One region of the Parvibaculum lavamentivorans DS-1 genome, then DNA from elsewhere that is predicted to be linked to it. Evidence: predicted binding sites of a transcription regulator. Region 1 holds the regulator's gene; each other region holds the start of a gene.
The links. The regulator LexA, encoded in region 1, represses DNA repair genes until DNA is damaged. The targets are predictions, from matches to a motif close to TGTTCNNNNTGTGTTCNG.
Positions count from the first base shown of each region.

Region 1 (7,759 bases):
CTATCAGGCCGGCGGCGCCACCTGCCTTTCGATCCTCACCGACGGCCCCTCCTTCCAGGGCGCGCCGGACTATCTGTCCGACGCCCGCGCCGCCGTGTCGCTCCCCGTGCTCCGCAAGGATTTCATGTACGACACCTACCAGGTGGCGGAAGCCCGGGCGATGGGCGCCGACGCCATTCTCATCATCATGGCCGCGGTTTCGGACGCGCAGGCCCGCGAGATCGAGGAAGCCGCTTTCGGCTGGAAGATGGATGTGCTGGTCGAGGTTCACGACGAGGAGGAGCTCGCCCGCGCCGTCGAGCTGAAAAGTCCTCTCCTCGGGATCAACAACCGTAACCTCAAGACCTTCGAGACGACCCTCGCCACCACCGAGCGGCTCGCCCCCCTCGTCCCTTCGGGTCGGCTGCTCGTCGGCGAAAGCGGAATCTTCGCGCCGGACGACCTCACGCGTCTTTCAAAAGTTGGTGTACGGACGTTTCTCGTTGGCGAGAGCCTGATGCGGCAGACGGATGTGGAGGCAGCAACCCGTGCGTTGCTCGCTCCTCCCGCCTGACCGGGGATAAATACGGCCGCGCGCCTCTCGCGCCGGGCCGAAACCGGGGATAAGCGGGCTTCCTTTATCCCCGGCCTGTTTATTTTTGAACATCGTTTCATGCCCCATCGCGCCGTATGACGGTTTTGTGACAGTTGCGCGACAGTGGCTGCGGGACAACTCCATGAATTACCACATAAGACAGGCAAAACCTGAAGAGTTTCAACTGTTTGGCGCCATAGAACGGGCCGCAAGCAAGGCTTTCATCGAAGCAGGCCTTCCGGAGATCGCTTCGCATGAACCAACCGACATAAAATTCATCAAAGCCAACGCCCGCAGCGGTGTCGTATTCGTCTCTGTACTGAACGATAATCCGGTCGGGTTCATCCTCGCGGCGCCTCTGGACAGACCTTTCCATATCTTCGAATTGTCAGTCCATCCGGATCACGGACGCAAGGGTATGGGGCGTTCTCTCGTCGAATCCGTATGCGATTGGGCAAGGGAAAACGGCTCGAAATCCGTTACATTGTCGACCTTCCGCGACATCGTATGGAACGCACCGTTCTATGCCTCATGCGGTTTCAAGATCATTCCCGAGGATGAGTGGACGCCGGCCCTCCTCCTCGCGCATTATCACGAAGACGACATCGGACTGCCGCTCGACCGGCGATGTTTCATGCGCAAGGATCTGTAACAAATGAGCGTTCTCAACCTATCGAAGTGGAACATTGCAATCGGCGATGGTCAGCCGCTTTTCTGCATCGCGGGCCTCAATGTCCTCGAAGACAGAGACCTCGCATTCGAAACCGCGCGGCACCTGAAGGCCGTTATGGAGAAGCTCGAACTTCCCTTTGTTTTCAAGGCCAGCTTCGACAAGGCAAACCGTTCGTCCATCAAAAGCTATCGCGGCCCCGGCCTTGAAAAAGGCCTCGCCATTCTCGCCGAAGTGAAAGAGAAATTCGACCTCCCGATCGCGACCGACATTCACGACGAGACGCAGGCGGAGGCGGTTGCCGAAGTTGCAGACCTTGTGCAGATCCCGGCATTTCTCTGCCGCCAGACGGATCTCGTCGTTGCCGCCGCGCGCGCGACGCACAAGGCGGGTGGCCTTCTCCATGTGAAGAAAGGCCAGTTTCTCGCGCCCTGGGATTGCCGCAACATTGTTTCCAAAATCAAGGAAGCGGCAGGCGCCGATCTCACCATTCTCTGCGAACGCGGCTCTTCCTTCGGCTACAACAACCTCGTCGTCGACATGCTCGCCTTCGCCGAAATGAAAAAACTCGGAGTTCCCGTAACCATCGACGCGACACATGCTGTGCAGCTTCCGGGCGCCGATCCGCGCACCGGCGGCGCATCGACAGGCGGGCGGCGCGACGGCGTACCGATAATTGCCAAGGCCGCCGTGGCGGCAGGTGCGGACGGGGTGTTCCTCGAATTTCATCCCGAACCCGACAAGGCGCTTTGCGATCCATTGAGCTGTCTTCCGCTTGCAGGCGCCGAAGAACTTTTCGCAAGCCTCAAAGCCATTCGCGCGGCAGCAGTCTAGCGGATATACTTCCTCAACGCAGACAGCAGGAAGAAGAGGCGTTCCTTGGCCGCGAAGAAGCTTACGCATCTCGACGAAAAGGGCGCAGCCCGCATGGTCGACGTATCGTCGAAGCCCGTCACGTCGCGCAGCGCGACTGCCAAGGGCCGCGTTACAATGCAGCCTGCAACGCTGAAGCTGATCGCAGAAGACGGCCTCAAGAAAGGCAATGCGCTCGAAGTCGCGCGGCTTGCCGGCATCATGGCGGCAAAGCGCACAGCGGACCTCATTCCTCTTTGCCACCCGCTTGCCATTACCAAGGTCGAAGTCGATCTCAAGATGGACAAGAAGGCCGGAACCGTCGAGGTCGAGGCGACGGTGAAGGTGGCAGGCCAGACCGGCGTCGAAATGGAGGCTCTCACCGCAGTCAGTGTTACCTGCCTGACGCTCTACGACATGGCGAAAGCCGTCGATCGCGGCATGACGATCGGAGACATTCGTCTCACTCGAAAAACCGGCGGCAAGTCGGGCGACTACAAGGCAAAGTAGCTTATGGCACAGCACCCTCTCCTTCCCGTCGAGGAGGCGCGAGCCCGCATCATGGCGGCGCTCCGGACCACCGAGAAAGAGAGCTTGCCGCTTGCGCGGGTACTGGGACGTTTCCTGGCGGAAGAAGCGATAGCGCGGCGAACGCAGCCGCCTGCCGATCTCTCTGCCATGGACGGCTATGCGGTCCGTGCCGCCGATACGCTCACTGTGCCTGCGCGTTTGCGGGTCGTCGGAGAGGCGCCTGCAGGCGGCGCATATACTGAGCATCTGAATGAAGGCGAAGCCGTTCGCATCTTCACCGGTGCGCCTTTACCGCAAGGCGCCGATGCAGTCGTAATTCAGGAAGACACATCGCGCGAAGGCGATGTGGTGGTTATCGAAGAAACCGCGACAGCCGGGGACCACGTTCGTGTATGCGGTCTGGATTTCCGGACTGGCGATCCGGGCATGCCCGCTGGCCGCAAACTTTCGCCTGCCGACATCGCGCTTGCCGCCGCGATGAACCTTCCTCAACTCGAGGTTCGCAAGCAGCCTGTTATCGCCTTCTTCTCGACCGGCGACGAACTCGTGCGGCCGGGCGCGGAGCCTGGTCCGAACCAGATCATTTCCGCCAACAATGATGGTCTCGCGGCCCTCATTCTGGAGGCGGGCGGCATTCCCCTCGATCTCGGCATCGCACGCGACACTGTGGGCGACATTCGTGAAATAGCGGCGCGCGCGGAACATGCCGACATGCTGGTCACGCTTGGCGGTGCCTCGGTCGGCGACCACGATCTCGTTCAGGAAGCCCTCACGCCCCTCGGCCTCGACATCGATTTCTGGAAGATCGCGATGCGTCCTGGCAAGCCGTTGATATTCGGCAAGCTGGGCGACACGCCGATGCTCGGCCTCCCCGGCAATCCGGTATCCGCGCTCGTTTGCGCGATACTTTTTCTGCGTCCGGCCATCATCCGCATGCAGGGCGGCGATACAGCGTTGCATCTGACGCAAGCACGGCTTGGGGCGGACCTGCCGCAGAATGGCTCGAGGGAAGATTACATCAGGGCGGGCCTCGACCATGTGCCTGGCGAAATTCACGTCGCCACACCCTTCCCGATTCAGGACAGTTCCATGCTGTCGGTCCTGGCGGATGCCTCCTGTCTGATCGTCCGCAAGCCACACGCGGAAGCCGTGCAAGCGGGTGGAATCGTTACGGTTTTGCCGCTCCGACGCTGACTTATCCACAAATGCGCTTGACACCCTCGCGAGAACTAAACTAGAACAAGTTTCAACGTTTTTGTTTTGTTCCAAAGAGCCCCACAGGGCTCACAGGGCGACCGGAGGGGCTGAAGTCGATGCTGACACGCAAGCAACATGAGCTGCTGATGTTTATTCATGAGCGGATCAAGGAAGGCGGCGTTTCCCCCAGCTTCGATGAAATGAAAGAGGCGTTGGACCTTCGCTCCAAATCCGGCATTCACCGGCTCATCACCGCGCTGGAGGAACGAGGCTTTATCCGCCGCCTGCCCCATCGCGCTCGCGCACTTGAAATTCTCAAGCTTCCCGATGCGGCGTCCCCAAGCCTCGCCATGGCACGCGGACGGGGCTTTTCGCCGAGCGTTATCGAGGGCGGCGCGCAGCCCAAACCCAGCAGCCGGGACCTTGCCCCCGCACGCAGCTCCGGCGATACGATGACCCTCTCCGTCATGGGACGAATTGCTGCCGGCACACCGATCGAGGCATTGCAGGAAGAGAGCCATCAGGTCAGCGTGCCGCTGAACCTTCTCGGATCCGGGGAGCATTATGCGCTTGAGGTAAAAGGCGACTCGATGATCGAGGCCGGTATCCTCGACGGCGATACGGTTCTCATCCAGCGTTGCGATACAGCAACGAGCGGCGACATCGTCGTTGCACTCGTCGATGGCTATGAAGCCACCCTGAAGCGCCTGCGCAAGAAGGGAGATTCCATCGCTCTCGAAGCCGCAAATCCGGCCTATGAGACGCGTATCTTCGGACCTGACCGGGTCAAGGTTCAAGGAAAGCTCGTCGGCCTTCTTCGCCGCTACTGATCTCCGCGGCGCTGTACCCAAGGCCTGTTGCCGCGCGCCGCAAGCGATGTCGTCACATCAATACCGCCGCTTTCGGTGAAGGTCAGTGCTGTCGCACCGTTGCGCCAGAAGCTGAAATAATCCAGCAGCAGTCGCGCATCGCATTCGCGCCGGATGCGATATGGAACGGATATTTTCGCAATCACGATATCCGCCTTGGCGCAATCCTCAACCACCGCATCGAGTGTCCCGGCAAAAGCGATTACCGGGCGCCCCTCCTCCTTGTAGATGCACCCGTGCCTGTCACATGCGAGGGCTTCCGATTTCGACGCCTCTCTTGGCCGCCTTCCATCACCATCATGCCGCAGCCATTGTTCGGCGGCGTAGGCAGGGCGAGAGGATGTGAGCGCAAGCGATCCATTTGCCGTACGAACCGCAAAGAGTGCGGCATCGCGATCAATCAGGACATCCGGTCTTGAGGCTGCCCCCCAAAGCGCGAGCCCTGCCACCATTGGCACTATACCGGCAAAGCGCCACTTCTCGCGCCAGAGCGCAAGCCACAAACTGCCCAGCACAACAAGCAACAAAGCACCAAGCGGCGCCTCCGGCACTAGCCGGTCGGCGCCGTTCCAGCTCGCTACTTCGTGAGCGACAAGCAGCATGCCCTCTACACCTTTTCCCATTGCCCACAAAGCCGGACCGTCCAGGCCGAAGGGCATCAGAAGCAAGGAGAGAAGCGCCATAGGCATGACGACGATACCGACGAGCGGCATCGCGGCCATGTTGCCGGCGAGACCATAAAGAGCGATCCGGTTGAAGTGGTAGGCGGCGATAGCGCCCGTCGCTGCGCCGGCCACGATACTGGTCAACGCTATTCCCAGCACATACGAGCCGGCGAGCGCGGGCAAGGCTCCGAGGCCGGTGGCACGCGGCCTTGACGTCCAGCTCCGCATCCAGCTGCTCTCGTAGAAAGCGATCAAGGCGATCACTGCTGCGAAAGACATCTGAAAACTCGCCCCGATCAGACTGTCCGGCCGCCAGAGAAGGATAACCAGGGCTGCGAGCATGACATTCCGCATGGTCAGCGCCGGGCGGTCCAGAAGGATCGCGAGGAACATGAGCGAGATCATGATCCATGCGCGTTGCGTCGCTATCGCGGCACCCGAAATCAACAGGTAAAAAGTGGCGCCAAATAGTGCCGCTGCAGCTGCCCATTTCTTGATCGGATACCGAAGCGCCATACTTGGCCAAAGCGCAAGAGCGGCACGTACGACCCAAAAGACCGATCCGGCGAAAAGCACCATATGCAGGCCCGATATCGACAGCACATGGAAAATGCCCGCCGCCCGCAAATCTTCCGAAACATCGTCCGGGATGCTCGCCCGCTCTCCATTTATAAGGGCGGCCGCCACGGCGCCGCTGGTGCCCCCCACGACTGAGCGGATCCGTTCTCCAATCCTCATCCTCAGATCGGCGAGGACGGCGCGATCTCTTCCGGACGGTGGCGACAGTTCCTCGGGGAGCGTATAGGCGAAACCAACGGCGCCCATTCCGTCAAACCATGCCTGCCGGGCGTAATCGAACCCACCCGGCTGCACCGGTTCCGGCGGCGGCATCAGTCTCGCTCTGAGCGTAACCACGGCCCCAGGCCGTAAAACCGCCCCGCGCAACCGAACGCTGATTCTCACTTTGGCCGGCGTTTCCGAAGCAGTTAGGCGCGCAAATGACCGTGGCTCCAGAATGGCGGAAAGACTGCCGCTTTCGGTGCTCTCAACGGCGACAACCTTGGCAACAAGGGGGCCCGACATTGGCCTTGCCAGCACAGGCGCGGCAACCATTTGCGCCCGCAAAACGGCGGCTCCAAAGCCCAGAAGGAGAAAAAAACCGATTCCGGCGCAAAGCGCTTTTACTGGATGATTCCGCGAGAGCCAGAGCGCCGCCAGCGCCAGTGGCAAAAGCACCGCAGCGGGCCAAGGCTGCGGCTCAAAACCGAGTGAAAAATAGGTTCCGACACCGGCTGCCACCAGTACCGGCGACCATAGAAAGAGCCGGTCGCTGTCTGCTGTAAAGGAGGCACGCAGCCACGCTGCTCCGAGGCCGGCTGCTTCGAAAGCGGCCCGGGCCCGAATCTTCAAAGACAGTCGTTTCGGCATACCGGCATCTAATGCCACGCCATTCCCCCAAAGCGGTCCCCGGAGCGTGCCGCATCCAGAGGAGTTACGCCTAACACCCTGCCACCAAACACTTTTCGTGGATCGTCCCCACGCTCATTTCGGACTTACGTTGCGTCGCCGCAATGTGGTAGAAAATCCCCTGCCCCCGCAGCGGACCCAAGGCATTGCGCCCTATTTCCGGGTCGAAGCTTGCCAACATTCAGTCTAGTTGCATACCCGCGCGGCTGCGGAGCCGGATCGCAGGAGATCATGACGGAAAAGAAGACAGTCATCACCCGTTTTGCCCCTTCGCCTACCGGGTATCTTCATATCGGGGGCGCCAGGACTGCGCTGTTCAATTGGCTGTTTGCTCGCCACCATGGCGGCCAATTCCTGCTGCGCATCGAAGACACGGATAGGGAGCGGTCAACAACCCCCGCTATCGATGCCATTTTCGAAGGCTTGCAATGGCTCGGGCTCAGCTGGGACGCCGAGCCTGTTTTCCAGGCGTCACGCGCCGCGCGCCATGTGGAGGCGGTGCAGGAATTGCTTGATCGGGGCAAGGCGTACCACTGCTACGCAAGCCAGCAGGAACTTGAAGAAATGCGTGAAAAAGCTCGCGCCGAAGGCCGCCCCATTCACTATGATGGCCGTTGGCGGGACCGGGACCCTGCTGAAGCTCCGGCAGGCGTGCGGCCTGTCGTTCGCTTCCGGTCTCCCAATGATGGAGAAACAATCGTCCGCGACCACGTTATGGGAGACGTGCGTTTTCCCAATGAACAACTGGACGATCTGATCCTTCTCCGAAGCGACGGAACGCCAACTTACAATCTTTCCGTCGTGGTGGACGATCACGACATGTCGATTACTCATATCATCCGCGGCGACGATCACCTCACGAACGCCGCGCGGCAGAGTCAGATTTATGAAGCCCTCGGCTGGGAAGTACCTGAATTTGCTCATGTCCCTCTGA
Region 1 covers NC_009719.1:3,386,597-3,394,355, forward strand. Annotated here, with positions in the region: gene trpC (indole-3-glycerol phosphate synthase TrpC) at 1-553, shown strand, start outside; gene PLAV_RS16140 (GNAT family N-acetyltransferase) at 639-1,226, shown strand; gene kdsA (3-deoxy-8-phosphooctulonate synthase) at 1,230-2,078, shown strand; gene moaC (cyclic pyranopterin monophosphate synthase MoaC) at 2,124-2,606, shown strand; gene PLAV_RS16155 (molybdopterin molybdotransferase MoeA) at 2,610-3,821, shown strand; gene lexA (transcriptional repressor LexA) at 3,941-4,654, shown strand; gene PLAV_RS16165 (ComEC/Rec2 family competence protein) at 4,648-6,786, opposite strand; gene gltX (glutamate--tRNA ligase) at 7,057-7,759, shown strand, end outside.

Region 2 (7,759 bases), 1.7 Mb from region 1:
AAGAGCCGTCGCGCATCCGCATTGGAAATTGTCAGTGGCGTCATGGTGCGATCATAGGCCGAGTCGCGCCTTCGCGCTCAGCGCGGTTCATAGACGAATTCGAGTTTCAGCCCGTCCGGGTCCGCGAACATGAGGGCGTAATAGCCATCGCCATATTCGGGATAATCCGTTGGCGGATCGAGCACGAGCGCCTCATTTTCGACAAGCAGCCGGTAGAGCCCGTCGACATCCTCGCGGCTTTCGGCGATCCAGGCAATGTGATGAAGGCCGGGCGAATAACGATCATGTTGCCTTGCAGCGTTCGGCCCCTTGGCCTTGAAGATGCCGATGGTCGGCAGCCGGTCCGGTGAGGTTGCGTGCTCCCAGTCGATACCATGTTCGTCTTCCGACCAGCGCCTGTAGCCCATATAGCCGAGCACCGTATCGTAGAAAGGCGCTGACGCCCAAGGGTCCGTCACCGTCAAATCGATGTGATGTGCAAAGCCCCGCATGCCCTTCCCCCGGATCTATTCGCCGCGTTCCTTCAGGAAAACCTCTTTCTCTTCTCCAAGCCAGAGAAAACCTTCCATCGCCGTATTGGCAAGCGAGTTTGCAATCTCAGCGCAGCCGGGCGCGATCCCCGCAGCGCCGAATTCGCCGAGCGCGTCCCATATCCTGCGTTCGGCGCGGGTGAAACTCTTCAGCAGTGTCCCCGCCTCATCGCCCGAAAGCGCGGCCTGGGCGCGCAATGCGAGTTGCTTCAGCCATTCCATGTCCTCGTCGGGCGTGCCGGGCAACAGCTCGTCGCGCTGCAGAAGTTCTGCAATGCGAAGCGCGGCCGCCGCATATATCCCGGTGCGGCGTTTCGCGAAATCCTGCCAATGACCATGGGTCACATCTGCGGCCGTTTCGTAAAAGCGGCTGGCCGACTGGCAGGCCACGCCCAGAGCCTTCAGGCCGGCTTCTTCCGGCGTCAGCATGACGGTGTTCATGACGTTCTCTCCCTTGGAACGATCACAGTGAGCGCAGCCCGGGCAACGCGAAACCGCACCGGCGTTTCCGTGATCTCTTCGCCATCGGCAAAGACATGGCGCTTCGGATGGGTGGTAATCGAGATTTCCGCTCCCTCCTCGCAAAATACCTCAGGCGCAAGATCGGTCCGCCCGAAGCGGAGGAAGGGAAGAAGCGCGGCCATCCCGAAAATAGAACGCGGCACCGCGGCATAAAGGTGCAGTGTTCCGTCGGTCAGCGTCGCATCGGTATGCACAGTCATGCCGCCGCCATAGAAGCGGCCATTGCCGACGAGAAGCTGGATGCAGCGCATCTCGCGGCGGCTGTATCCATCTTCAAATATTGCCCTGAAGGAACGTGACTTCAGTCCCGCCTCAATGGCGCTGATCGCGTAGCTCAGCACGCCCCACCTTCTCTTCCGCTCCTTTGTCTGCAAGCGGCTGATCGTGTTGGTCATGCCGATGCTGGCGGCATTGAGAAAGGGCTTGTCGTTCGCATAGCCCACATCGACCTCGGAAATCCGTCCTTCGCGAAGCAGCGCCGCCAGCTGAAAGACATTTTCCGGCATTCCTAGTGAACGTGCGAAGTCGTTTGCGGTTCCTGCCGGCAGTACGAGAAGGGGCAGTTTCCGTTCGACAAGGCATTCGATCAGCGGGCTCAAGGTACCGTCGCCACCGGCCACGCCCACCGCATCCACCTCTTGCGCCTCCCGCAAAAGCCGGACGCAAATGGCAGGATCGTCCGGCCGTTCGTGCCGGACCTCAATGCCCAGTTCTCGCGCCGCCGCAAGGAAAGAATCCGTGTCCCAGCCGCCTCCGCCGCCGCTGTTCGGATTCTGAAGCAGCAGGAATTTGCGGACAGAAAGTTGAGCCGGCCTCTGCATCCGGTTCCTTCCGATGGTCGGGGTGCGGAATGTATCTAGAGGGATTTTGCGTCAGGAAAAGGGCGGTGGCCGAAACTCAGCTGCACTTCGAGTAACCGCAGGCGGTGCAGGTTTCACAGCCTTCCTGGCGCACCATGCCGCGCTCGCCGCAGCGCGGGCACCCCTTGAGGCCGGTTATGACCGGGTTTTGCAGCGGCGGCGGGCCTCCGGCGACCGCACGCAGGGCTTCCGTCACCGGGCGTCCGTCCTTCGCGGCAATGAAGCCGGTGTCGATCATATGCTGCTCGATCACCTCGCCAATGGCGGCAAGCAGGCTCGGCACATAGCGGCCTTTCATCCATGAGCCACCGCGCGGATCGAACACCGCCTTCAGCTCTTCCACCACGAAGGTCACATCGCCGCCGCGCCGGAAGACGGCCGAGATCATCCGCGTCAGCGCCACCGTCCATGCGTAGTGCTCCATGTTCTTCGAGTTGATGAAAATCTCGAAGGGGCGGCGCCTGCCATCCTGCAGAATATCATTGATGGTTATGTAGATCGCGTGGTCGCTTTCCGGCCATTGCAGCTTGTAGGTGAAACCCGGCAGTACTGTCTCGCGTTCGAGCGGCTTCGACATATAGACGACGCCGTCCTTTTCATACCGCTCGCCGGCGGCGGGTGCGTCAAGCGGCAGCGCGGCTTGCGGCGCTTCGGCGGGTGCCTCCTCAAGCGACAGCACGGAGCCCCGCACATCGCTCGGCCGATAGGTCGTGCAGCCCTTCAGGCCCTTCTCGTAAGCGTCCATATAGACGCTCTTGAAATCGTCGAAGGAAATATCCGCAGGTACATTGATCGTCTTCGAGATCGAGCTGTCGATATAGTCCTGCACGGCGGCCTGCACCGCGATGTGTGCTGCGGGCGAAAGGTCCTGGGCGTTGACGAAATAGTCCGGCAACGCCGCTTCGGCGCCGAACATTTCGCGGAATTTCTCCACCGCCTGGTCGCGCACATGTTCCTCGCGCCGCGTGCCGTCCGGCATCAGTACCTTGCGCTTGTAGCCATAGGCGAAGACGGGCTCGATACCCGAAGAGACGTTTCCCGCGAAGAGCGAAATCGTGCCGGTCGGCGCAATCGACGTCACGAGCGCATTGCGGATGCCGTGTTCGGCAATGGCGTCGCGAATATCCTTGTCGAGCGCCGAGATTGTTTCGCCCGCGAGATAGGCGTCGGCGACGAAAAGGAGGAAAGGGCCCTTCTCCTTCGCAATGTCGACAGAGGCGAGATAGGCCGCGCGCGAGAGCACCTTCATCCATTTGCGGATAAGCGTGACGGAGGCTTCCGAGCCATAGCGCGCGCGGCACATGATGAGCGCGTCGGCGAGGCCGGTCACGCCGAGGCCGATGCGGCGCTTCGCCGTGGCCTCATGGCGCTGCTCGGGCAGCGGAAAGCGCGATACGTCGATCGTGTTGTCCATCGCGCGCACGGCAACATGCACGAGTTCCGACAATTCGCTTTCGTCGATATGCGCGTTTTCGGTGAAGGGTTCCTTCACCAGCGCCGCGAGATTGATCGAGCCGAGAAGGCAGGCGCCATAGGGAGGAAGCGGTTGTTCGCCGCAGGGGTTCGTCGCGTGGATCGTCTCCGCGTAATAGAGATTGTTCCGCGCATTGATGCGGTCGATGAAGATGACGCCGGGCTCGGCATAGGCATAGGTCGCGGCGATGATCCGGTCCCAGAGCGCGCGCGCCTTCAGTGTCTTGAACACGGTGCCGCCAAAAGTCAGTTCCCAGTCGGCATCCGCCTTCACCGCCGCCATGAAGGCGTCGGTCGCGAGCACCGAGAGGTTGAACATGGTGAGGCGGCCCGGCTCCTGCTTCGCCTCGATAAAGGCTTCGATGTCGGGATGGTCGCAGCGCATGGTCGCCATCATGGCGCCGCGGCGCGAGCCTGCCGACATGATGGTGCGGCACATCGCGTCCCAGACATCCATGAAGGAGAGGGGGCCGGACGCGTCCGCGCCCACGCCCTTCACCGGCGCGCCCTTCGGGCGCAATGTCGAGAAGTCGTAGCCGATGCCGCCGCCCTGCTGCATGGTCAGCGCGGCTTCCTTCAGGTTCTGGAAAATGCCTTCCATCGTGTCGGGGATTTCGCCCATCACGAAGCAATTGAAGAGCGTCACGTCGCGCCCCGTACCTGCGCCCGCGAGAATGCGGCCGGCGGGCAGGAAGCGGTAGCCCGCCATCGCCTCATGAAAACGCTTTGCCCAGTGCGCGCGCGCCTCGGGGGCTTCCGCCTCCGCCAGCGCGTTGGCCACGCGCCGCCAGCTATCGTCCACGGTCAGGTCGACGGGGGTGCCGTCCGGCCCGTGCAGGCGGTATTTCATATCCCAAATCTGTTCGGCGATCGCTTTCATGAGGGCAGCCTAGGCGCGCATCGGGCGCAAATCAACGTTCTGGTTTTGTCCGCTTTCTGTCACAAAGCGGGCCCTATTAAATGGTTGTAGAGATTAAGAAATTCCAGATATCCCCGGATTTCACAGAGAGGCTTGGGGCTGATTTTCCACAGGCTGGGCGTTGCCGCCCGTCTCCGCCAGCAGACGTCCGGTCGCGGTCTCTATCCGCGTTTCGAGTTCGGCCATGAAGCTCTTTCGGTCGAGCCCGGCCGGGATCGGCTCCAGAAACTCCAGCAGGATGGTGCCGGGCTTTCGCGCGAAGCCGCGCCGTCCCCAGAAGAGGCCTGAATTCACGGCGGCCGGCACGCAAGGCACGCCGAGCTGCCGATAGAGCGCGGCGACGCCGGGCTTGTATTCGAGCTTGCTGCCCGGCGCCGAGCGCGTTCCCTCCGGGAAGATCACGATCGGCCGTCCTTCGGCGATTGCCGCCTTCCCTTGTGAGACGAGCCGGCGGATGGCGTTCGAGCCCGCGCCCCTGTCGATGGCGATCATGCGCGCCTTCTGCGCATACCAGCCGTAAAAGGGAATCCAGAGCAGCTCGCGCTTCAGCACCATGGCGGGGTTGTTCAGGATCGCGGTCATCACGATCGTGTCCCACATGGACTGGTGTTTGGATGCGACCAGCACGCCGCCTTCAGGCAGGCTGCCGCGCACCTCATAGCGCGTGCCGGCCAGAACGCGCAGCAGCCACAGCGTCATATGCGACCATGCGGCCATCGCGCGGATGGTGTAGCGTCGCGGCAGCAGGAAGCAGGGGGTTGCGGCGATCACGATAACCACCGAAGCAGCATAAAAGACCAGGTTGAAGGCAGCGGAGCGGAGCCAGAGCAAGGGAGCGCGGTCCTTTCCGTTCAAGACTGCATGGACGACTGGCGCCCATAGGTCAGCGTCAGCAGATATTTCGTATATTCGGAAATCAGCAGCCGTGTGGTGCCGGGATAAGCCCACCAGCCATCCAGATGAAGCGTATCCTGGAAGACAGGAAAGGCGCTGATTTCGACATCGGGCATGGCGCGGGCAAGTTCGAGCCGCGCGCGCGGCAGGTGATAGGTGCTCGTCACCAGGATGATCGAGCGGTAATTCCTTTCGCGCACCCATTCGGCGGTCTCGGTCGCATTGCCGATGGTGTTCTCGGCCATATGGCCGAGATCGACGCAACAATCGAACTTGGCCGAGCCGCCTGGCACCATCTCCTTCAGCGACGCGACGCTCACATCGGGATGAACGCCTGTAATCAGCAGCCGGTTACCCTTGCCTTCCTGCAGCAGCTTGTAGGCGGCGGTAATGCGGTCGGGGCCGCCCGTCAGCGCGACAATGCCGTCCGCCACGGGCACGCGAACAGGGGGTATCCGTTCCAGTTCGGCGGTAAAGAGGAAAAAGCCGGCGACATAGGCCGCCGCGAGCAGCGCCGTGAAGCCCACGAGAATGCGGAGAGTGCGCCGCCCTGTTCTGTGCCGCAGCGTTTCGCTGGCCGCCATTGTCCGCTCTCGCCTGTTGCCGGGCCCGTCTACCCGCTTTTCATTCTATCATAGCCCGGTCGGCGCACATGATATGGGCGGCGCGCCTTAAGTAAAGCGCCGTTCCCGGGCCCTAAAGCATGCGCTCCAGTGTGCTGAAGACGGTTAATCGGGCTGTCATCACGGTGACAAGGGCGGCGGCGAAGGGGATAGCGAGGAGAAAGGGATAGTGCTCCGGCGCGAGGCCCGAGGCGGCGATCAGGAACATGTCCCCCGCGCCGCCCACCAGATTGAGGGCAAGGAATGTCAGGGCCCCGATGGCCGTGCCGATCAATCCGCCGCGAAATCCGAGGTGCAGGAAATGGCGTTGCACTTCCGCCGCGATGAAACGGTCACGCGCGCCGATCAGATGCAGCACCTCCACCACCTCGCGGTTGGCGGAGAGGCCAGCTCGAGTCGCGAAAACCACGATGGCGATGGTCGTGCCGGCCACGACGGCGAGAATGCCGAAAGCCAGCCATTCGGCGGAGCGCGCCGCACTCATCAGTTCGGACCGCCATTGCCGGTGCGTGTCGAGCGATGCGCCGGGTGCGGCGGCGGCCGTGTCGATGGCGAGGGCGGAAAGGTCGGGAGGTGCGTCTGTGTCGATCCGGATGTCGATCAGGCGGGGCAGCGGCAGGTCGTTCGTTACCATGCCCCGGCCGAGCCAGGGTTCGAGCAGCGCCGCCGTGTCGTCGAGCGACAGGGGCGAGGCGGAGATGACGCCCGGCGTCTGCGCCAGCACCGTCATCACGGCGTCAACCTGCTCATCGGGCGCCATGTTGCGCGAAGGGCGGATTTCGATGGTGAGGGCGCCTGAAAGGTCGCTCGACCATTCGTTTGTCTTCGCGCCCACGGAGAGAGCGGCGCCAAGTGCGAGGCTTGCAAGAAAGCCCATGGCGGCGACCACCAGCATCAGCGATGCGCCGGTGGCGCCCGCCGCCGGCATCACGCTTCGCGTCTCAACCAGAAGGGCCGCGAGCGTTCTGCCGAACCCGCGCTCCTCGTCATGGAAGGTCGGCGCCGGGTCGGCGCGGCCTGTGCCCGTGCGGGCCTTATGGCGAAGCGGGTCAGCCACGGACGGTCAGCCCCCCGTTGCGCAGCACCAGTTCCGGCGCGCCGGCCGCCTCTACCAGCGCGCGATCATGCGTCGCGATGAGGACGCAGGTGCCGAGCCGGTTCAGCTCCACAAAAAGCCGCAACAGGCGCTGGCCCATTTCCGGGTCGACATTGCCCGTCGGTTCGTCGGCAAGCAGCACGTCCGGCTGCGCGACGACGGCGCGCGCAATGGCGGCGCGCTGCTTCTCGCCGCCCGAAAGCGTCGGCGGTTTTGCGTTCATGCGGTCGCCAAGGCCGACCCAGGCGAGCAGCTCCTCCACATCGGCGCGGTAGCTCTCTTCCTTCCTGCCCTGAATTTTCAATGGCAGGGCGATGTTCTCATATGTCGTCAGATGGTCGATCAGCCGGAACTCCTGGAACACCACGCCGATGCGGCGGCGGAGCGGCGGCAGGTCGGCGCGGGGCAGGGTGGCAATGTCCTGGCCGAACATGGTGATGAGGCCGCGCGAGGGCCGGTTTGCAAGAAACATCAGCTTCAGCAGCGATGTCTTGCCGGCGCCCGAGGGGCCGGTCAAAAAGTGGAAAGAGGCCGGCGCGAGGTGGAAATTCACGTCGCGCAGCACTTCCGGCCCCATGCCATAGCGCAGGCCCACATTCTCGAAGCGAATCATGGTTGCGACGGTATCATGGAACCGGCCATGCGATGGAGGCCGGACGGCGCGGAAGCCGCTTGTTTCCGCGAAATACCGGCCATCGCCGCGAGGTTTTTAACGCGCCTTTAACCATGCGCGATCTTTCAATAGGCTCCTTCGGGAGCCCGGTCCCGTGCCCCTGTTCAGGGGCCGTGCCGGGGTTCCGTTTCGGCTGTCCATATACCAGATCGATTGCCCCGGATGATCA
Region 2 covers NC_009719.1:1,725,455-1,733,213, forward strand. Annotated here, with positions in the region: gene PLAV_RS08035 (winged helix-turn-helix domain-containing protein) at 1-44, opposite strand, end outside; gene PLAV_RS08040 (VOC family protein) at 78-491, opposite strand; gene PLAV_RS08045 (hypothetical protein) at 507-971, opposite strand; gene PLAV_RS08050 (YegS/Rv2252/BmrU family lipid kinase) at 968-1,873, opposite strand; gene PLAV_RS08055 (adenosylcobalamin-dependent ribonucleoside-diphosphate reductase) at 1,950-4,265, opposite strand; gene PLAV_RS08060 (lysophospholipid acyltransferase family protein) at 4,386-5,135, opposite strand; gene PLAV_RS08065 (YdcF family protein) at 5,156-5,782, opposite strand; gene PLAV_RS08070 (cell division protein FtsX) at 5,895-6,878, opposite strand; gene ftsE (cell division ATP-binding protein FtsE) at 6,871-7,530, opposite strand; gene PLAV_RS08080 (DUF3426 domain-containing protein) at 7,753-7,759, shown strand, end outside.
Region 2: a site for LexA is predicted at 4,301-4,318, ahead of PLAV_RS08055 (adenosylcobalamin-dependent ribonucleoside-diphosphate reductase). Genes of this name have one in related genera too.

Region 3 (7,759 bases), 660 kb from region 1:
ACACAGGCGGAAGCTCCGGCGATATCGGCTCCGGTTCAAATCCGAGCGCTTCATCGAGACGGCGCGAAACCTCCGGTCCGAAACGTGCCGTAACAGGTGCCCGGGGCTTTCCATAGAGATCGCCGATCTTTTTGAGCCCGAGACGCATGAGGCCGTTGACGATGGCCTCATTCAATCGAAGTGCGGCTACAGGAAGCGAACGGAGAGCATCGACTTCTCCGTTTACCGGCAAAACAAGAGCAGGCTGGTTACCGAAGCGAGCCAATGCCCAGGCTGCTCCCCTCGTCGATGCGATGGCGGCTCGTGTCGTCAGGCCAAAGCCCTGAAGCCGTCTCCGCAATTCTTCGAGAAGCTTCGCCTCACCGCCGAAAAGATGATCGCACCCGGTGATGTCCAGCAGAATGCCATCGGGTTCATCTCCGATCCCTTGAGGATCAAGCGCCGTCCAGGGAGTGTAACGCCCGCACCATCCTGCCAGCCGGACCAATCCCTTGCGATCGCCTTCCCTATCCGCTGAATGCAGCTCTAGCCCCGGACAAAGTGCCGTGGCGTCGGAGACCATCTGCCCCGGTCTTATCCCTGCAGCATCTGCAAGTTCGTTGCGCGCGGTCACACGGAGCCCACCCACCCCCGGCATGGCTAGAGCACGTGGCTTCTCCGGCACCCGCAAGGGCCGCGCTCGTCGCGCGAGATCGCGCTCAAGGCGTTCGATGGCCCAGTGAGGCCACCAGACTGCAACAATCCTGCGTTCGCCTCCCATACGTCTACCCGAGAAGCTGGATGGAACAAAAAGGGAACATATCATCGGGCTTACCCGAAAGGCGAGTCCAATCTGAATTGCCTCTTTCTTGCCTGAAACAAGGATAGGATTAGTTGGATAAGAACGGACGAAACAGGATCCAGCCGGAGAGGCAGAGCATGCTGACGCGAATTCAAACCAGACGCCTGGTTTTGGGCGTGATGTTGACGGCACCGCTGGCGCTCGCCGCATGCAGCGATCCCGCGGCCGAGCAAGCGCGGCTCAATGCTCTCGATCACCAGAACTGCGTGGAATTGGGCTTCCAGCCGGACACAGAGGCCTATGGCAATTGCCGTCTTAAAATGAAGGAAATCCGCGCCAAGGAAGAAGCCAATCGCTCTCCCAATATTGGCTTTGGCGTGGGCATCGGCGTCAGCAAAGGGTTCTGACGTACGGAGGTAATGTAGATGCGTATGATCCCGTCAGCATTGGCCATCGGTTTTCTGCTCGTTGTTGCCGCTTGCGCAAGCCCGCAAGAGCAAGCCGCTCGCGAAGCTGCCCAACGGCAGTCGGACGAGGCTGAATGTCAGAAAATCGGCTTCACGCCAGGGTCGGAAGCTTTTGCCAATTGCCTGCTGAAACTGCGGGAAATTCGGGCGCAGGAAGCAAACACACGTGAATTGAGACGAGCGCAAACACCCTCGCCCTGGTGGGGCGGCCCTTATCCTGGCTACTACCCCTATCCTTATCCATACCCCTATCGCCGCTGGTAAGACCTCCAGCCGTCAGCCCATTCTCCGCAATGGGACCAGAGCCTCCACGTTCGCATAGCCGGCAACAAGACCGGGCTTTGCGCGATGCGTTTCTTCTGCGTCGATGACGGAAAAAAGATTTGCCGCGCCACTCCACTCCACCAGCCAGTGACCGGGCTGGCCTCCACGCGACCGGACCAGATCGACCTCCCAGCGCGGAATGCCGGGTAGTCTTTCTTTTTCGTCTGCATAAGAGACCGGCGCACTGGGGGCCGCCTTCACCTGCCAGCGGGTAACGGCAGCACTTGCACCACCCGCCGCTTTCCTGCAACCGGTGGAAAGGAACACGGGGATCTTGGCCTCCTCCGCCGCAAGCTGCAGCCGCCGTGTTGCGGTAAGGTCGAGAGAGGCAGATGAACTCTCCACCTCCCCCACCACAGCGGCAAAGGCATGGCTGCGAAGCGCTTCTTCCATCACCCACAGACAATCGCTGTCGCGTGGCGGCGCAACGAGGATGAGCCTCGCCGGATCGAGACCGAAGGCCGCAATGCCGGGCCCATAAAGCCGGCCCATATCAAAGGGGGAACGCCCTGCGTCGCACCACAGGATGGGTGCGGTGGACCTGCTCATGACACAAACGGCAAGCCCCGCAAGGAAGCCGCCCACCGCGCCCGTATCATGATAGGTAGCCGCCACAATCTCATGCAAAGCCCCAAGCCGAAGACCTCCATCGGGGAGCATGCGATCGATTTTGGCATCGCCCAGAGACATCGCGGCGCAGCCGTCCCCCCCAATCGAGAGAGGGCTGGCGATCCTGGATTTAAGGTCTGCGATAAGGGCGGCTTTGGCAGCTTGTGACATGAGAAAACCATTGTTCGCTTTTTGTTCTAATTTCCTCCTGTCGGTGAGTCAAGGGGAGCCAGCATCCTCCGTTCAGGCTTGGGCCACGCCCCAGTAATTGAACCCCGCGAAACGCGGCGTTGAAGGCAGATACATGGTTTGAAGATCCGCCACCTTGAAGCCGCCCTGCTCGATCAACGAGGGGACCTTCCGGTTCAGGTTGCAACCGCCGAAAAGAACCTTCCAGACCGGATTTATCCGGTCCTGCCACTTCGCAACATCGGCGTCGGGCGCCGCACCATGCTCGCAGAAAACCAGTTTGCCGCCCGGCCTCAGGACACGACGCATCCCTTCCAGAGCTTTCACGGGATCGGGGATCGTGCAGAGACTGAAAGTACAAAGGACCGTATCCACACTCTTGTCGTCGAGCGGAATCTGTTCGCCGGGCAAACCGATGAATTCAACGGGAAAGGACAAATCCTTCGCGCGCTCACCGGCAAGTTTCCAGGACTCTTCCGACGGATCGAGACCGATCACGCGCGCAACTTTCGATGGATCGTAATAGGGAAGATTAAGCCCTGTGCCGATGCCGATTTCGAGCACCGTACCCTCCGCCATCGGCACGACTTTCTTGCGCTGATAGCGGATCGGCTTCGTGCCACAGGCACAATTGATGATGTGAGGAACGATATGCCGTTCGTAAAAGCCCATCTTCAACCCCTCCCCGGACTCTGATGAGTGTGAGTATGGCCTCGCACCTCCGTCAGCGCCACTCCGAAACACCGAAACGCAATAGCCTGTCTCCATCAATCGGACCGATCGTCCGGCCCCGTCCTTTCAAGCCCAGAGCGGCCGCGCGGAGCAATCTCTTCTCGCGAATTGCCATTGCACATCTGACGGATGAGGACAGAGCTTCCCAGACCTGCTCCGGCTCGACAAACCCCGTTGCAGCGCTGACGGGGCGGTTTCGCCAAGCCAGCTCAAGTAATCTGTCCCGAGGCTTCCACCCGGAATCTACAACGGCTCCGATTGCCGCATCCGCTATGGTCGCGGCGGCCAGTCCCGCGATTGCGGCACTTTTCGATTGCACGGTAACGCTGTCGAGCAAACCTCGTGTCGGAATACCCGAACGAATGCCGCCCATGGCAACGCCACCTCGAACATCGCTTCCCAGTGCGTTCAGAAACTCGGCAAGAACCGGGGGCATGCTTGCGTCTTGCACAAGGATGGCTCCCGGCTCCTGATGGATTGCCGCCACATCCCCAAGGGAGACCAGAGCGACCTCGACACCGCCCTTCCCGCTCCCTGCCCCGAGCATCGCGGCCAGTACGGCATCGCAAACGGCACCTGGTACCGCCGTCAATGACGGCGGCATGGCCGCAACCGGCAGCAAGTCCCGGAAGACACTCATCGCCTCGACAGCAAGACGCCCGGCCCTTCCGCGCGGCAATGGATTCTCGGTTCCGGCCGACAAAAGCTCCGCATCGGCAAGCAATGACAGGGAAAGATCGCGAGCGGCATCCATCCCCGCATCGACGGCATCGCACGCGCCTTCTCCGGATGCCGCGAGATTGAGTTTACCCGGCCATACTTCGAAACTTTTTTGGATAAACAACGAAACCGCAGCCATCGAAAATTCTACTCCACAATCCGTGTGGGAGACTCGGTATGGAAAACCGATTTCTGGTGAAAGAGTTCGCTATAGATCGATTTCAATTCACCAATGGAAGCTTCAGTGGCGGGCGTCTTGGGATGAACGATGATGAGAATTTTCGTGACTTCCCGAATGATTGGCGCCTCTGCAACATCAGGATCACGCCATTGTCCATGGGCCTCCACAACGCTGAAGCCCCCGGGAAATCGCGGCGTTACGACATCCCTGAGAAACCCATCCCAATCGTCTTCGCTCACGCTGCCACCATCGGCGAGACCAAGACCAAAATAAAGCGTGGTCTCTACCGCAGGCGCCGGCTCCGCAAAAGCGTTGCCCTGCACAAAAAGTGCAAACACCAGAATGAGAATGAAAGAGAGTCGCTGCACGTATGCCTCCTGCACCATTCTTGGCAGGTTGCAGCAGGACTTGTCCAGCGGCTGCCGGTCAGGCAGCTTTGCGGATCGCGATATCGGCAAGGCGCACGCGCAGCCCGTCGAGCTTCGCGTTCATGAGAAGCTGACAGGACAGGCGTGACCATTCGCCGCCGTAATTCTGGTCGAGCATATCCAGCTCTTCCTCTCGCGGCTCGTGAAGTTTCGCGGCCCAGTCCGGATCGACTTCGACCTGGCAGGTACCGCAGGCGCAGGCGCCCCCGCACTCGGCCACAATGGGAAACCCGTAGTCGCGGATGATCTCCATCACCCGCCAACCTTCCGCGGCCTCAAGCGTGTGCTCGACGCCTTCGGTATCGATTAGAATGATACGCATGACTGACCTCGATAAGCTTATGCGACACCCAGCTTCTTCTGCAGGCTTGTCGATGAGGTGGTGTACTGGAAGGTGAGCTTCGCATCGGGGTTTGCATATCTGAAGGCGGCCTGGGCCATCAGCGCCGCTTCGTGGAAACCCGAAAGGATCAGCTTCAGCTTTCCCGGATAGGTATTGATGTCGCCGATCGCGAAGAGGCCGGGCTCGCTCGTCTGGAATTTTTCGGTATCGACCGGAATGAGGTTCTCGTGAAGGTTGATGCCCCAATTTGCAATGGGCCCAAGCTTCATCGTGAGACCGAAGAACGGCAACAGCGTGTCGCATTCGATCTGATAATCGGCGCCATCATTCCCTTTTACGGTCACGCCTTCGAGCTGCCCGTTATCGCCATGCAGCGACGTAATCTGACCGAGATGAAATTGCATTTTCTTCTCTTCGACCAGCGCATGCATCTTGTTGACGCTGTCCGGCGCGGCGCGGAAGCCATCGCGCCGGTGAATGAGCTGCATGGATTGTACGATGGGGTGCAGGTTGATCGTCCAGTCGAGCGCACTGTCGCCGCCGCCGGAAATCAGGACGTTCTTGCCCCGGAAAGTTTCCATGCGCTTCACCGCATAGAAAACGGATTTGCCTTCATAGGCTTCGATGCCGGGGATCGGCGGCTTCTTCGGCTGGAAACTGCCCCCGCCCGCCGCAATGACGACCACCTTCGCTTCGAAGACGAGGCCGCCATCGGTCTTTACGCGCCAGCGCCCGTCTTCGAGCTTCTGAACTTCTTCCACCATCTCGTTGTAATGGTACTGCGGGCCGAACGGCGCGGCTTGTTCCATCAGCCGCTCGGTCAGTTCATGGCCGCTGACAACCGGAAGGGCCGGAATATCGTAGATGGGTTTTTCAGGATAAAGCTCTGCGCATTGGCCGCCCGGCTTGTCGAGAATATCGACCAGGTGACACTTCATATCGAGAAGACCGAGCTCGAATACCGCGAACAGGCCGCACGGCCCGGCACCGACAATGACCACGTCCGTGGTGATCGTTTCTTGCGTCATCTCAGCCACCTGTCGTTCAGGCCCAGCGCTCGGGCCACAAATAACTTTCAAATTCTGTGGTTATTTATATTTCACAACCGCTGACGCCTATATAGGTCGCCCGCCCCCCAACGCCAAGCAAAAAAATCGCCGGATTTGGCCGTGACAATCTGGCGGGCGTGCCTATGTTACGGCGCGAAAGTGCGGAGGCAGTCGCACCTCATTGCCGGAGAATGCCCCATGGTCAAGTGCAACACGATGCCGGAGGTCCGCAGCGAGATCGACCGAATCGATCGGGAACTGGTCCGGCTCCTCGCCGAGCGGCAGACCTATATCGAACAGGCCGGCGCGATCAAGGGCGAGCGGTCGGCGGTGCGCGACGAGGCGCGGATCGAGGACGTGGTGGCGAAGGTGCTGGCGGAAGCGGAACGCGCCGGCTTGAGCCCCGCGATCGCCGAACCGTTATGGCGGCTCCTCATCGAAAAATCGATCGAGCACGAATTTACGGTCTTCGACGAAAAGAAAAAGAAAATCGCCAGCGCCTGACGCGACGGATCAGAACTGCTTTTCGGGCAGGTTGACCTTCAGCCCGTCGAGCTCGTCCGTCACCTTGATCTGGCAGGACAGACGCGAGTTCTCGCGCACGTCGAAGGCGAAATCGAGCATGTCTTCTTCCATGCTCTCCGCCGGGCCGACCTTTTCCGTCCAGCCTTCCGCGACATAGACATGGCAGGTCGCGCAGGCGCAGGCGCCGCCGCAATCCGCATCGATGCCGGGGATCGAATTCTTGATGGCGCCTTCCATCACCGTCATGCCGTTTTCGACATCGATGGTGTGTTCCGTGCCGTTGTGCTCGATATAAGTGATCTTCGCCATCTTCGTTTTTCTGTCGGAGGTGGAACGGACCGGACGCCGCCGGCTGGAAAGCCCCGAGCGTGAGGCCGCACATACATGACGCAGGCGGTTTTTCTTTTCAACCCCTCTTTCGGGGCATGGCGCCGCCCCTGCCCCGGAAAGCCCCGGATAACCCGGCGTCAAAGCCCGTTGTCGGCCCGTCACAGAGGCCGCATAGTCTCGGGTAAAGGTAAACGGGAGGCGGCACATGACGGACCAGCTCGACATTCTTTTCATCACCGCCGACCAGTGGCGCGGCGAGTGCCTCTCCGCCCTCGGCCACCCGATGGTAAAGACCCCGAACCTCGACGCGCTGGCGGCGGACGGCGTTCTCTTCAAGCGGCACTATGCGAACGCCGTTCCCTGCGGCCCGTCGCGCGCCTCGCTTCACACCGGCATGTATCTCCAGAACCACCGCTCCGGCACCAACGGCACACCGCTCGACGCGCGCCATACCAACTGGGCGAAGGAGGCGGCGCGCATCGGCTACGACCCCGTGCTCTTCGGCTATACGGATACGAGCCAGGATCCGCGCGAGGAAGACCCGGAAAGCCCGTGGCTTAGGACTTATGAGGGCCCGCTCCCCGGCATCCGCCCCGTCTGCATGATGGGCACATGGCCGACGCCCTGGACAAACTGGCTGAAGGAAGAGGGCTACGAAGTGCCGGAGGACATCCGCTTCGCCTATGGCACGCGGACACCGGGCGACGATTATGAGGACGGCGCGCCCGTGCCGCGCCCGCTCATCTATCCTCAGGAGGCGGACGATACGAGCTTCCTCACCAACCGGCTGATGGACTACATCGCGGAAACGAAGGGGCGCTTCGTCGCGCATCTCTCGCTGCTGCGCCCTCACCCGCCCTTCGTCGCCTCGGAACCCTGGAACGCGATGTACGACCCGGAAGCAGTGCCGGGCTTCACGCGCAAGGAGAAGCCCGCGGATGAAGCGGAGCAGCACCCCTGGCTCGAACATCAGCTCGGCCGGAAACTTTACCGCGCGCCCGGAAACGAAAGGAAACTGCGGCGCATGAAGGCCGTCTATTACGGGCTGATGTCGGAAGTGGACGCAGCCCTCGGCCGCGTC
Region 3 covers NC_009719.1:2,721,664-2,729,422, reverse strand. Annotated here, with positions in the region: gene PLAV_RS19395 (DNA polymerase Y family protein) at 1-973, opposite strand, end outside; gene PLAV_RS12805 (hypothetical protein) at 961-1,188, shown strand; gene PLAV_RS19520 (hypothetical protein) at 1,207-1,512, shown strand; gene PLAV_RS12800 (ImuA family protein) at 1,525-2,121, opposite strand; gene PLAV_RS12795 (class I SAM-dependent methyltransferase) at 2,425-3,042, opposite strand; gene PLAV_RS12790 (hypothetical protein) at 3,095-3,961, opposite strand; gene PLAV_RS12785 (DUF3574 domain-containing protein) at 3,970-4,371, opposite strand; gene PLAV_RS12780 (2Fe-2S iron-sulfur cluster-binding protein) at 4,430-4,753, opposite strand; gene PLAV_RS12775 (NAD(P)/FAD-dependent oxidoreductase) at 4,771-5,802, opposite strand; gene PLAV_RS12770 (chorismate mutase) at 6,022-6,327, shown strand; gene PLAV_RS12765 (2Fe-2S iron-sulfur cluster-binding protein) at 6,337-6,657, opposite strand; gene PLAV_RS12760 (alkaline phosphatase family protein) at 6,884-7,759, shown strand, end outside.
Region 3: a site for LexA is predicted at 2,364-2,381, ahead of PLAV_RS12800 (ImuA family protein). Genes of this name have one in related genera too.

Region 4 (7,759 bases), 610 kb from region 1:
CAGGCGCTTTCGGGGCGGCTTTCGGCGGCGCCGGTGGATGTACGCCTCGTGCGCAATGCCGAGCGGGTGGGGCAGCTCTATGCCGCGCGCGTCGATACCGGGGCGGGCGCTTCCCTCGTTGTCTACCTGATCGACGCGACGGAGCAGAAGTCGCTCGAATTGCAATTCGCGCAGTCGCAGAAGATGCAGGCGGTGGGCCAGCTCGCGGGCGGCGTCGCACATGACTTCAACAACCTGCTGACGGCGATCATCGGTTTTTGCGACCTGCTGCTGGCGCGGCATCAGGCGGGCGATCCTTCCTTCGCGGATGTCGTGCAGATCAAGCAGAACGCCAATCGCGCCGCGAACCTGACGCGGCAATTGCTCGCCTTCTCGCGGCGGCAGACGCTCAGGCCGAAGGTTCTTTCGCTCACCGACGCGGTGGCGGAACTGCAGAACCTGCTGGCGCGGCTCCTCACCGAGAAAGTCGAACTCAAGATCGTGCATGGCCGCGATCTCGGCCTTGTGAAGGTCGACCAGAACCAGCTCGAACAGGTCATCATCAATCTCGCCGTCAATGCGCGCGACGCGATGCCGGATGGCGGCAAGCTCACCATCCGCACCGCCAATGTGTCGGAGGCGGACAGCCGCGCGCTCGATCACCCGCTGATGCCGCATGGCGAATATCTGCTGATCGAAGTGGCCGATACGGGGCACGGCATCCCGAAGGAAAATCTCGGCAAGATCTTCGAGCCCTTCTACACGACGAAAGATCCTTCCAAGGGCACGGGGCTCGGCCTGTCGACGGTCTATGGCATCGTGAAGCAGACCGGCGGCTTCATCTTCCCCTATTCGACGATCGGCAAGGGCACGACCTTCCGCATCTATCTGCCGCGCTATGTCGAGACCGCCGCCGACCGTGTGGCGGAGGAGGCGGCTGCGGCGGCGACGCGGGTGGAGCCGGCCGATCTCACCGGCAAGGGCACCATCCTTCTCGTCGAGGACGAGGATGCGGTGCGGACCTTCGCGGCGCGGGCGCTTCAGACGCGGGGCTATGACGTATTGCAGGCGGAAAGCGGCGAGGTGGCGCTGGCCGTGGTCGAACAATATGAGGGCCGGATCGACCTCGTGGTGTCGGACGTCGTGATGCCGAACATGGACGGGCCCACCATGGCCAAGGCGCTCAAGGGCATGCTTCCCGACACGCCGATCATCTTCGTTTCGGGCTATGCGGAGGACGCCTTCGCCAAGAGCCTCGACCCGAGCCAGGAGTTTCATTTCCTGCCGAAACCCTTTTCGCTCAAGCAATTGGCCGCCGCCGTTAAGGAAGTCATGAGCGCGAAGTAGCGAATGCTGGTTTCACCATGCGGGACCATGTATCCTGTGCCGGTATGAAACGACGGGGCAAGCGGTTTCGCCTGATGTCCATTGATCTGAGTACCCTCCAGCCGGACAGCTCCCGGCCGGCGCGCACGAGCGCGGAGAACCACCGGGCCGCGCTCGCCGTGGCGCGGCGGCATACGGGGCATGTCGCCTGGCCGACGGTGTTCGTGTCGCTCGGCTCGCTGGTGGCGCTTGCCGTGTCGACGGCGGCGGGGCTCACGGGCACATGGCCGCTCTGGGTGTCGATGCTGGTGAATGGCTATCTGCTGCTGATGCAGTTCATGGCGGTTCACGACGGCATCCATGACGCGATCTCGGGCGACGACCGGCGCTACAAATGGCTGAACGATACGCTCGCCTGGATCGGCGGCATCGCCACGCTCATTCCCTATCGCGGCTACGATGTGATGCATCTCGTCCATCACCGCTATACCAATGATTTCGAGCGCGACCCGGATACATGGTGCGCCTCCCGCAACCCGCTGGTGCTGGTGTTCCGCTTCTTCACGCAGACGCCGCACTACGTCTTCATGATGACGCGGATGGGCATGTGGAAAGACCCGGCGCACCGGAAGCAGTATTTCATCGCCGGCGCGCATCATTTGACGGCGTGGACGCTTGTTGCCGTCGGCTTCGTCTATGGATGGGGCTGGGAGATCCTGATGCTGTGGATCTTCCCGACCTTCCTCAACGTCGCGCTGATCGGGCTCGTCTTCAACTACCTGCCGCACCGGCCGCATCTCTCGCAGGAGCGTTACAAGGACAGCGGCGTCTTCCTGCTGCCGCGCGCCATTCACCGGCTGGTGACGGTGCTCGACATGTACCAGACCTATCACCTCATCCATCACCTCTTCCCGCGCATCCCCTTCTACCGGATCGGCGCCGCCTTCCATGAAATGCGGCCGATCCTCGAGGCGGAAGGGGCGGTCATCCATGACTGGACCCATGCCTGGGACCGGAAGCGCGGCGGGCTGGCGGCACGGCCGCTGGCGGGCGTCGCGCCGGGCGCGCGCATGGCGCGGGCCGGCGTGGCGGCAGAGGCGCCGGGTCGTGCCGTCGCGGACAGCGAAGCGGAACGCCGCGCGAACATGTGCTGATTTTCCCTTTAATCTCAATGGCTTGAAAAATCCGTTGCCAATGAGAACAAAATAAGTACATTGACCGTCAAGGAACGGCGCGTTGCGCGACTCGGCGGGTGATGGAATAAGGGGAAATCGGTCATGTCAAAGAATGTAGTGAGCCTCGTGAAAGACGATTCGGACAAGAAGAAGGCGCTGGACGCCGCTCTCAGCCAGATCGAGCGGTCGTTCGGCAAGGGTTCCATCATGCGGCTCGGCAAGAACGAGCAGATCGTGGAGATCGAGTCGGTTTCGACCGGATCGCTCGGCCTCGACATCGCGCTTGGCATCGGCGGTTTGCCGCGCGGCCGCATCATCGAGATTTACGGGCCGGAATCGTCGGGCAAGACCACGCTGGCGCTGCAGACCGTGGCCGAGGCCCAGAAGAGCGGCGGCGTCTGCGCCTTCGTGGACGCGGAACACGCGCTCGACCCCATTTATGCCCGCAAGCTCGGCGTGCAGCTCGACGACCTGCTGATTTCCCAGCCCGACACCGGCGAGCAGGCGCTTGAAATCGCCGATACGCTGGTCCGCTCCGGCGCGGTCGACGTGCTGGTGATCGACTCGGTGGCGGCGCTGACGCCGAAGGCCGAACTGGAAGGCGAGATGGGCGACAGCCTGCCGGGCCTTCAGGCGCGGCTGATGAGCCAGGCGCTCCGCAAGCTCACCGGTTCGATTTCCAAGTCGAACACGATGGTCATCTTCATCAACCAGATCCGCATGAAGATCGGCGTGATGTTCGGCAGCCCGGAAACGACCACCGGCGGCAACGCCCTGAAATTCTACGCCTCCGTCCGCCTCGACATCCGCCGCATCGGCGCGATCAAGGACCGGGACGAGGTGGTGGGCAACCAGACCCGCGTGAAGGTGGTGAAGAACAAGGTTGCGCCGCCCTTCAAGCAGGTCGAATTCGACATCATGTATGGCGAGGGTATTTCCAAGATGGGCGAGCTCGTCGATCTCGGCTCCAAGGCCGGCATCGTCGAGAAGTCCGGCTCCTGGTTCTCCTATAACAGCCAGCGTATCGGACAGGGCCGCGAGAACGCCAAGCAGTTCCTCCGGGACAATCCCGAGATGGCTGCCGAGATCGAGGCGGCGATCCGCGCCAATGCGGGCCTCATTGCCGAGAAGATCATGGATGTTCCCGGCAGCGAGCGCGATGGCGACGAGGATGCCGGCGACATGGAAGCCAGCGCATAGGGTTTTACTTCGGTTCTCTAGCCGAATGTGCAGGGCGGCGCCGGGTACCCTCCGGCGCCGCTTTCTTTTTGCGCCCTTGTCCCGTCATTTCACCTTTCCGCGCCGCTCAGGGCCTTTCTGGACAGGGGACGGGGCGACAGGTAAAAGCTGACACCCTATATATCCTTGAGAAACGGGCGGATTGCGGGCCTCGTCCCTTCCGCCCCTTATCCCGAAAACGAGCGGAAAATGGCCGGCGTCAACGAGATCAGAAGCAAGTATCTGGAATTTTTCCGGGCGCAGGGCCATGAGGTCGTGGCCTCCGGTCCCCTTGTGCCGAATAACGACCCGACGCTGCTTTTCACCAATGCCGGCATGGTGCCGTTCAAGAATGTCTTCACCGGTCAGGAGACGCGGCCCTACAAGCGCGCGGCGAGCTCGCAGAAATGCGTGCGCGCGGGCGGCAAGCATAATGACCTCGACAATGTCGGCTATACGGCGCGCCATCACACCTTCTTCGAGATGCTCGGCAACTTCTCCTTCGGCGACTACTACAAGGCCGAGGCGATCGAGTTCGCCTGGGATCTCATCACGAAGGAACTGGCGCTGCCCGAAAGCCGCCTCATGGTCACCATCTATGAGGATGATGACGAGGCGCACGGGCTCTGGAAGAAGATCACCGGCCTGAGCGACGACAAGATCGTCCGCCTCGGCGCCAAGTCGAATTTCTGGCAGATGGGCGATACCGGTCCCTGCGGCCCGAATTCGGAAATCTTCTACGATCACGGCGACAAGATCCCCGGCGGCCCTCCCGGCAGCCCGGACGAGGATGGCGACCGCTTCATCGAAATCTGGAACCTCGTCTTCATGCAGTATGAGCAGCATGAAGACGGCTCGCGCACGCGGCTGCCCAAGCCCTCGATCGACACCGGCATGGGCCTCGAGCGCATCGCCGCCGTGTTGCAGGGCACGCATGACAATTATTCGACCGACCTGATGCGCTCGCTCATCGTCGCCTCCGCCGAGGCCTCGAAAAGCGATCCGGACGGGCCGCACGCCGTCAGCCACCGCGTCATCGCGGATCATCTCCGTTCAAGCTCGTTCCTCCTCGCCGACGGCGTGATGCCGTCGAACGAAGGCCGCGGCTATGTGCTTCGCCGCATCATGCGCCGCGCCATGCGCCACGCGCAGCTCGTCGGCGTTGCCGAGCCGCTGATGTGGCGGCTCGTTCCGGCGCTTGTCCGCCAGATGGGCGATGCCTATCCCGAATTGCGGCGCGCCGAGGCGCTCGTCACCGAAACGCTGCGGCTCGAAGAAACGCGCTTCCGCGAAACGCTGACGCGCGGGCTGAAGCTGCTCGACGAGGAAATCGAAAGCCTCGGCGGCAAGGGCGTGCTGGCGGGCGAGGTCGCCTTCAAGCTCTACGACACTTACGGTTTCCCCCTCGATCTCACGCAGGATGCGCTGCGCTCGCGCGGCATGAGCGTCGATCAGACCGGCTTCGACGAGGCAATGGCGAAGCAGCGGCAGGATGCGCGCGCCGCCTGGTCGGGTTCCGGCGAGAAGGCAACGGAAGCTGTCTGGTTCGAGCTCCGCGACAAGGTCGGCGCCACGGAATTCCTCGGCTATGAAAGCGAGATTGCGGAAGGCAAGGTCGTCGCGCTCCTCGTGGATGGCCAGCCTGTCGACAAGGTGGAGGCCGGCACGGACGCCGCCCTCATCACCAACCAGACACCGTTCTATGCGGAGTCCGGCGGCCAGGTCGGCGACACCGGCATCGTCTTCTCGGCCGATGGCGCGGAGTTCCCCGTCATCGACACGATGAAGAAGCTTGGTGCGCTGCATGTCCATATCGGCAAGCTCGCGCGCGGCACGCTGAAGCTCGGCGACATCGTCGAGATGAAGGTCGACAAATCCCTGCGCGATGCAACGCGCGCCAATCACTCCGCAACCCATCTGCTGCATGAGGCGCTGCGCCGCGTGCTCGGCGATCACGTGACGCAGAAGGGCTCGATGGTCGGGCCGGAGCGGCTGCGCTTCGACTTCAGCCATCCGAAGCCGATGACGCCGGAAGAAATTTCCGAGGTCGAGACCATCGTCAATCGCGTGATCCGCCAGAACGCGGAAGTGACGACGCGGCTGATGACGCCGGAAGATGCGATCGCGGCGGGCGCGCTGGCGCTTTTCGGCGAAAAATATGGCGAGGAAGTGCGTGTGCTGGCCATGGGGCTCGATGACGAAAACCCCAACGGCACCTATTCGGTCGAGCTTTGCGGCGGTACGCATGTGCGCCGCGTCGGCGACATCGCGATCTTCAAGATCGTCAGCGAAAGTGCGGTCGCGTCAGGCATCCGCCGCATTGAGGCGCTGACGGGCGAGGGCGCTCGCGCCTATCTCGTCGCACAGGACAGGATCGCGAAGGAAGCGGCAAGCGCGCTTCGCATTTCGACGGAAGACCTGCCGGCCCGCGTCGTCTCGCTGATGGAAGAGCGCAAAAGGCTGGAGCGCGAGCTGGCGCAGGCGAAGAAGCAGCTTGCCATGTCCGGCGGCGGCGGTTCCGGCGGGCAGGAATCACCAGTGCAGGAATTCGGCGGCGTGAAGCTCATTGCGCGCAAGCTTGAAGGCGTGAACCCGAAGGATCTGCGCGGCCTCATCGACGAGAGCAAAAAGCAGCTCGGCTCCGGCGTCGTGGTGCTTGTCGCAATTTCGGAAGACGGCAAGGGCGCCATCGCCGTCGGCGTCACCGACGATCTCACCTCGCGCTACAACGCGGTCGAACTCGTGAAGGCGGGTGCGGCGGCAATGGGCGGCAAGGGCGGCGGCGGAAGGCCCGACATGGCGCAGGCCGGCGGCCCGGAAGCCGAAAAGGCCGACGCCGCGCTCGACGCGGTGAAGGCGGCGGTCGGCGAACTTGCCGGTGCTGCGTAGAGAAGCGCCTCGCTCTCTACCACCCTCTCCTTGGGGGAGGGTCGACAAAATTCAAGCGGAACGCGCCGAATTTTTCGGGGCGGGGGCTGTGCTTCCGCCCCGATGAACTTTCCCGCTCGTAATTGCAGTCAAGCCGCGACCCTGCCCCAAACCGCTTGCAGCGGTTTGACCCTCCCCCAAGGGGAGGGTGGTAGAGAGGAGCGTCCGCGAAAATAAACTTGTCCCCCTCCATTCCTCCGTCCCCATATTAGTTTCATCTCGCTCCGCGAAGGGCGCGTCCGGACGGCCGGTTGCGTGGAGAGGGAGCGGCGTCCTGCGGTGTGCGGAGTAACGTACCGTGCATCCCGGGAGGATCTGATTGTGGAGCGGACACTACGATCCGCAAGCGGCCGGCCGATAAAAGCCGGAGCACCGTTGGGTTATGGGTGGCAGGTTCAAGAATCGCCGTGCGCGGAGCGTCGGAGGAGGACGCATCCCGCCAATATAAACAAACAAAGGCGGCGTCGCCGCCGCTCCGCGCAACCTTCTTTTCCTGAAGGCCGCAAACGAAAAGAAAACCCCGAAGGCGCGTGCCTTGCGGGGCTGTTCGTGCTGAGCGGTGATCCTGCCGTTCTTTCGCTGGCTGGTCTGTTCGTCTGCAGATTACGCCTGTTTCGCGAGCGCCTTGTCGAGATTGGCGGCGACCTTGTCGAGGAAGCCTTCCGTCGACAGCCATGACTGTTCGGAGCCGACGAGCAGCGCCAGGTCCTTCGTCATGTGGCCGCTTTCCACTGTCGAAACGCAGACCTTTTCGAGCGTCTGGGCGAACTTCGCCAATTCGTCATTGCCGTCCAGCTTGGCGCGATGCGTGAGCCCGCGCGTCCAGGCGAAGATCGAGGCGATCGAGTTGGTCGAGGTTTCCTCGCCGCGCTGATGGGCGCGGAAGTGGCGCGTCACCGTGCCATGCGCGGCTTCTGCTTCCATGATCTTGCCGTCCGGCGTCAGCAGCACGGATGTCATCAGGCCGAGCGAGCCGAAGCCCTGCGCCACCGAGTCCGACTGCACGTCGCCATCGTAGTTCTTGCACGCCCAGACATAGCCGCCGGACCACTTCATCGCCGAGGCCACCATGTCGTCGATCAGGCGGTGCTCATAGGTGATCTTCGCGGCCTCGAAATCGGCCTTGAATTCCT
Region 4 covers NC_009719.1:2,776,960-2,784,718, forward strand. Annotated here, with positions in the region: gene PLAV_RS13050 (PAS domain-containing protein) at 1-1,326, shown strand, start outside; gene PLAV_RS13055 (fatty acid desaturase family protein) at 1,401-2,459, shown strand; gene recA (recombinase RecA) at 2,583-3,680, shown strand; gene alaS (alanine--tRNA ligase) at 3,909-6,587, shown strand; gene PLAV_RS13070 (NADP-dependent isocitrate dehydrogenase) at 7,230-7,759, opposite strand, start outside.
Region 4: a site for LexA is predicted at 2,502-2,519, ahead of recA (recombinase RecA). Genes of this name have one in related genera too.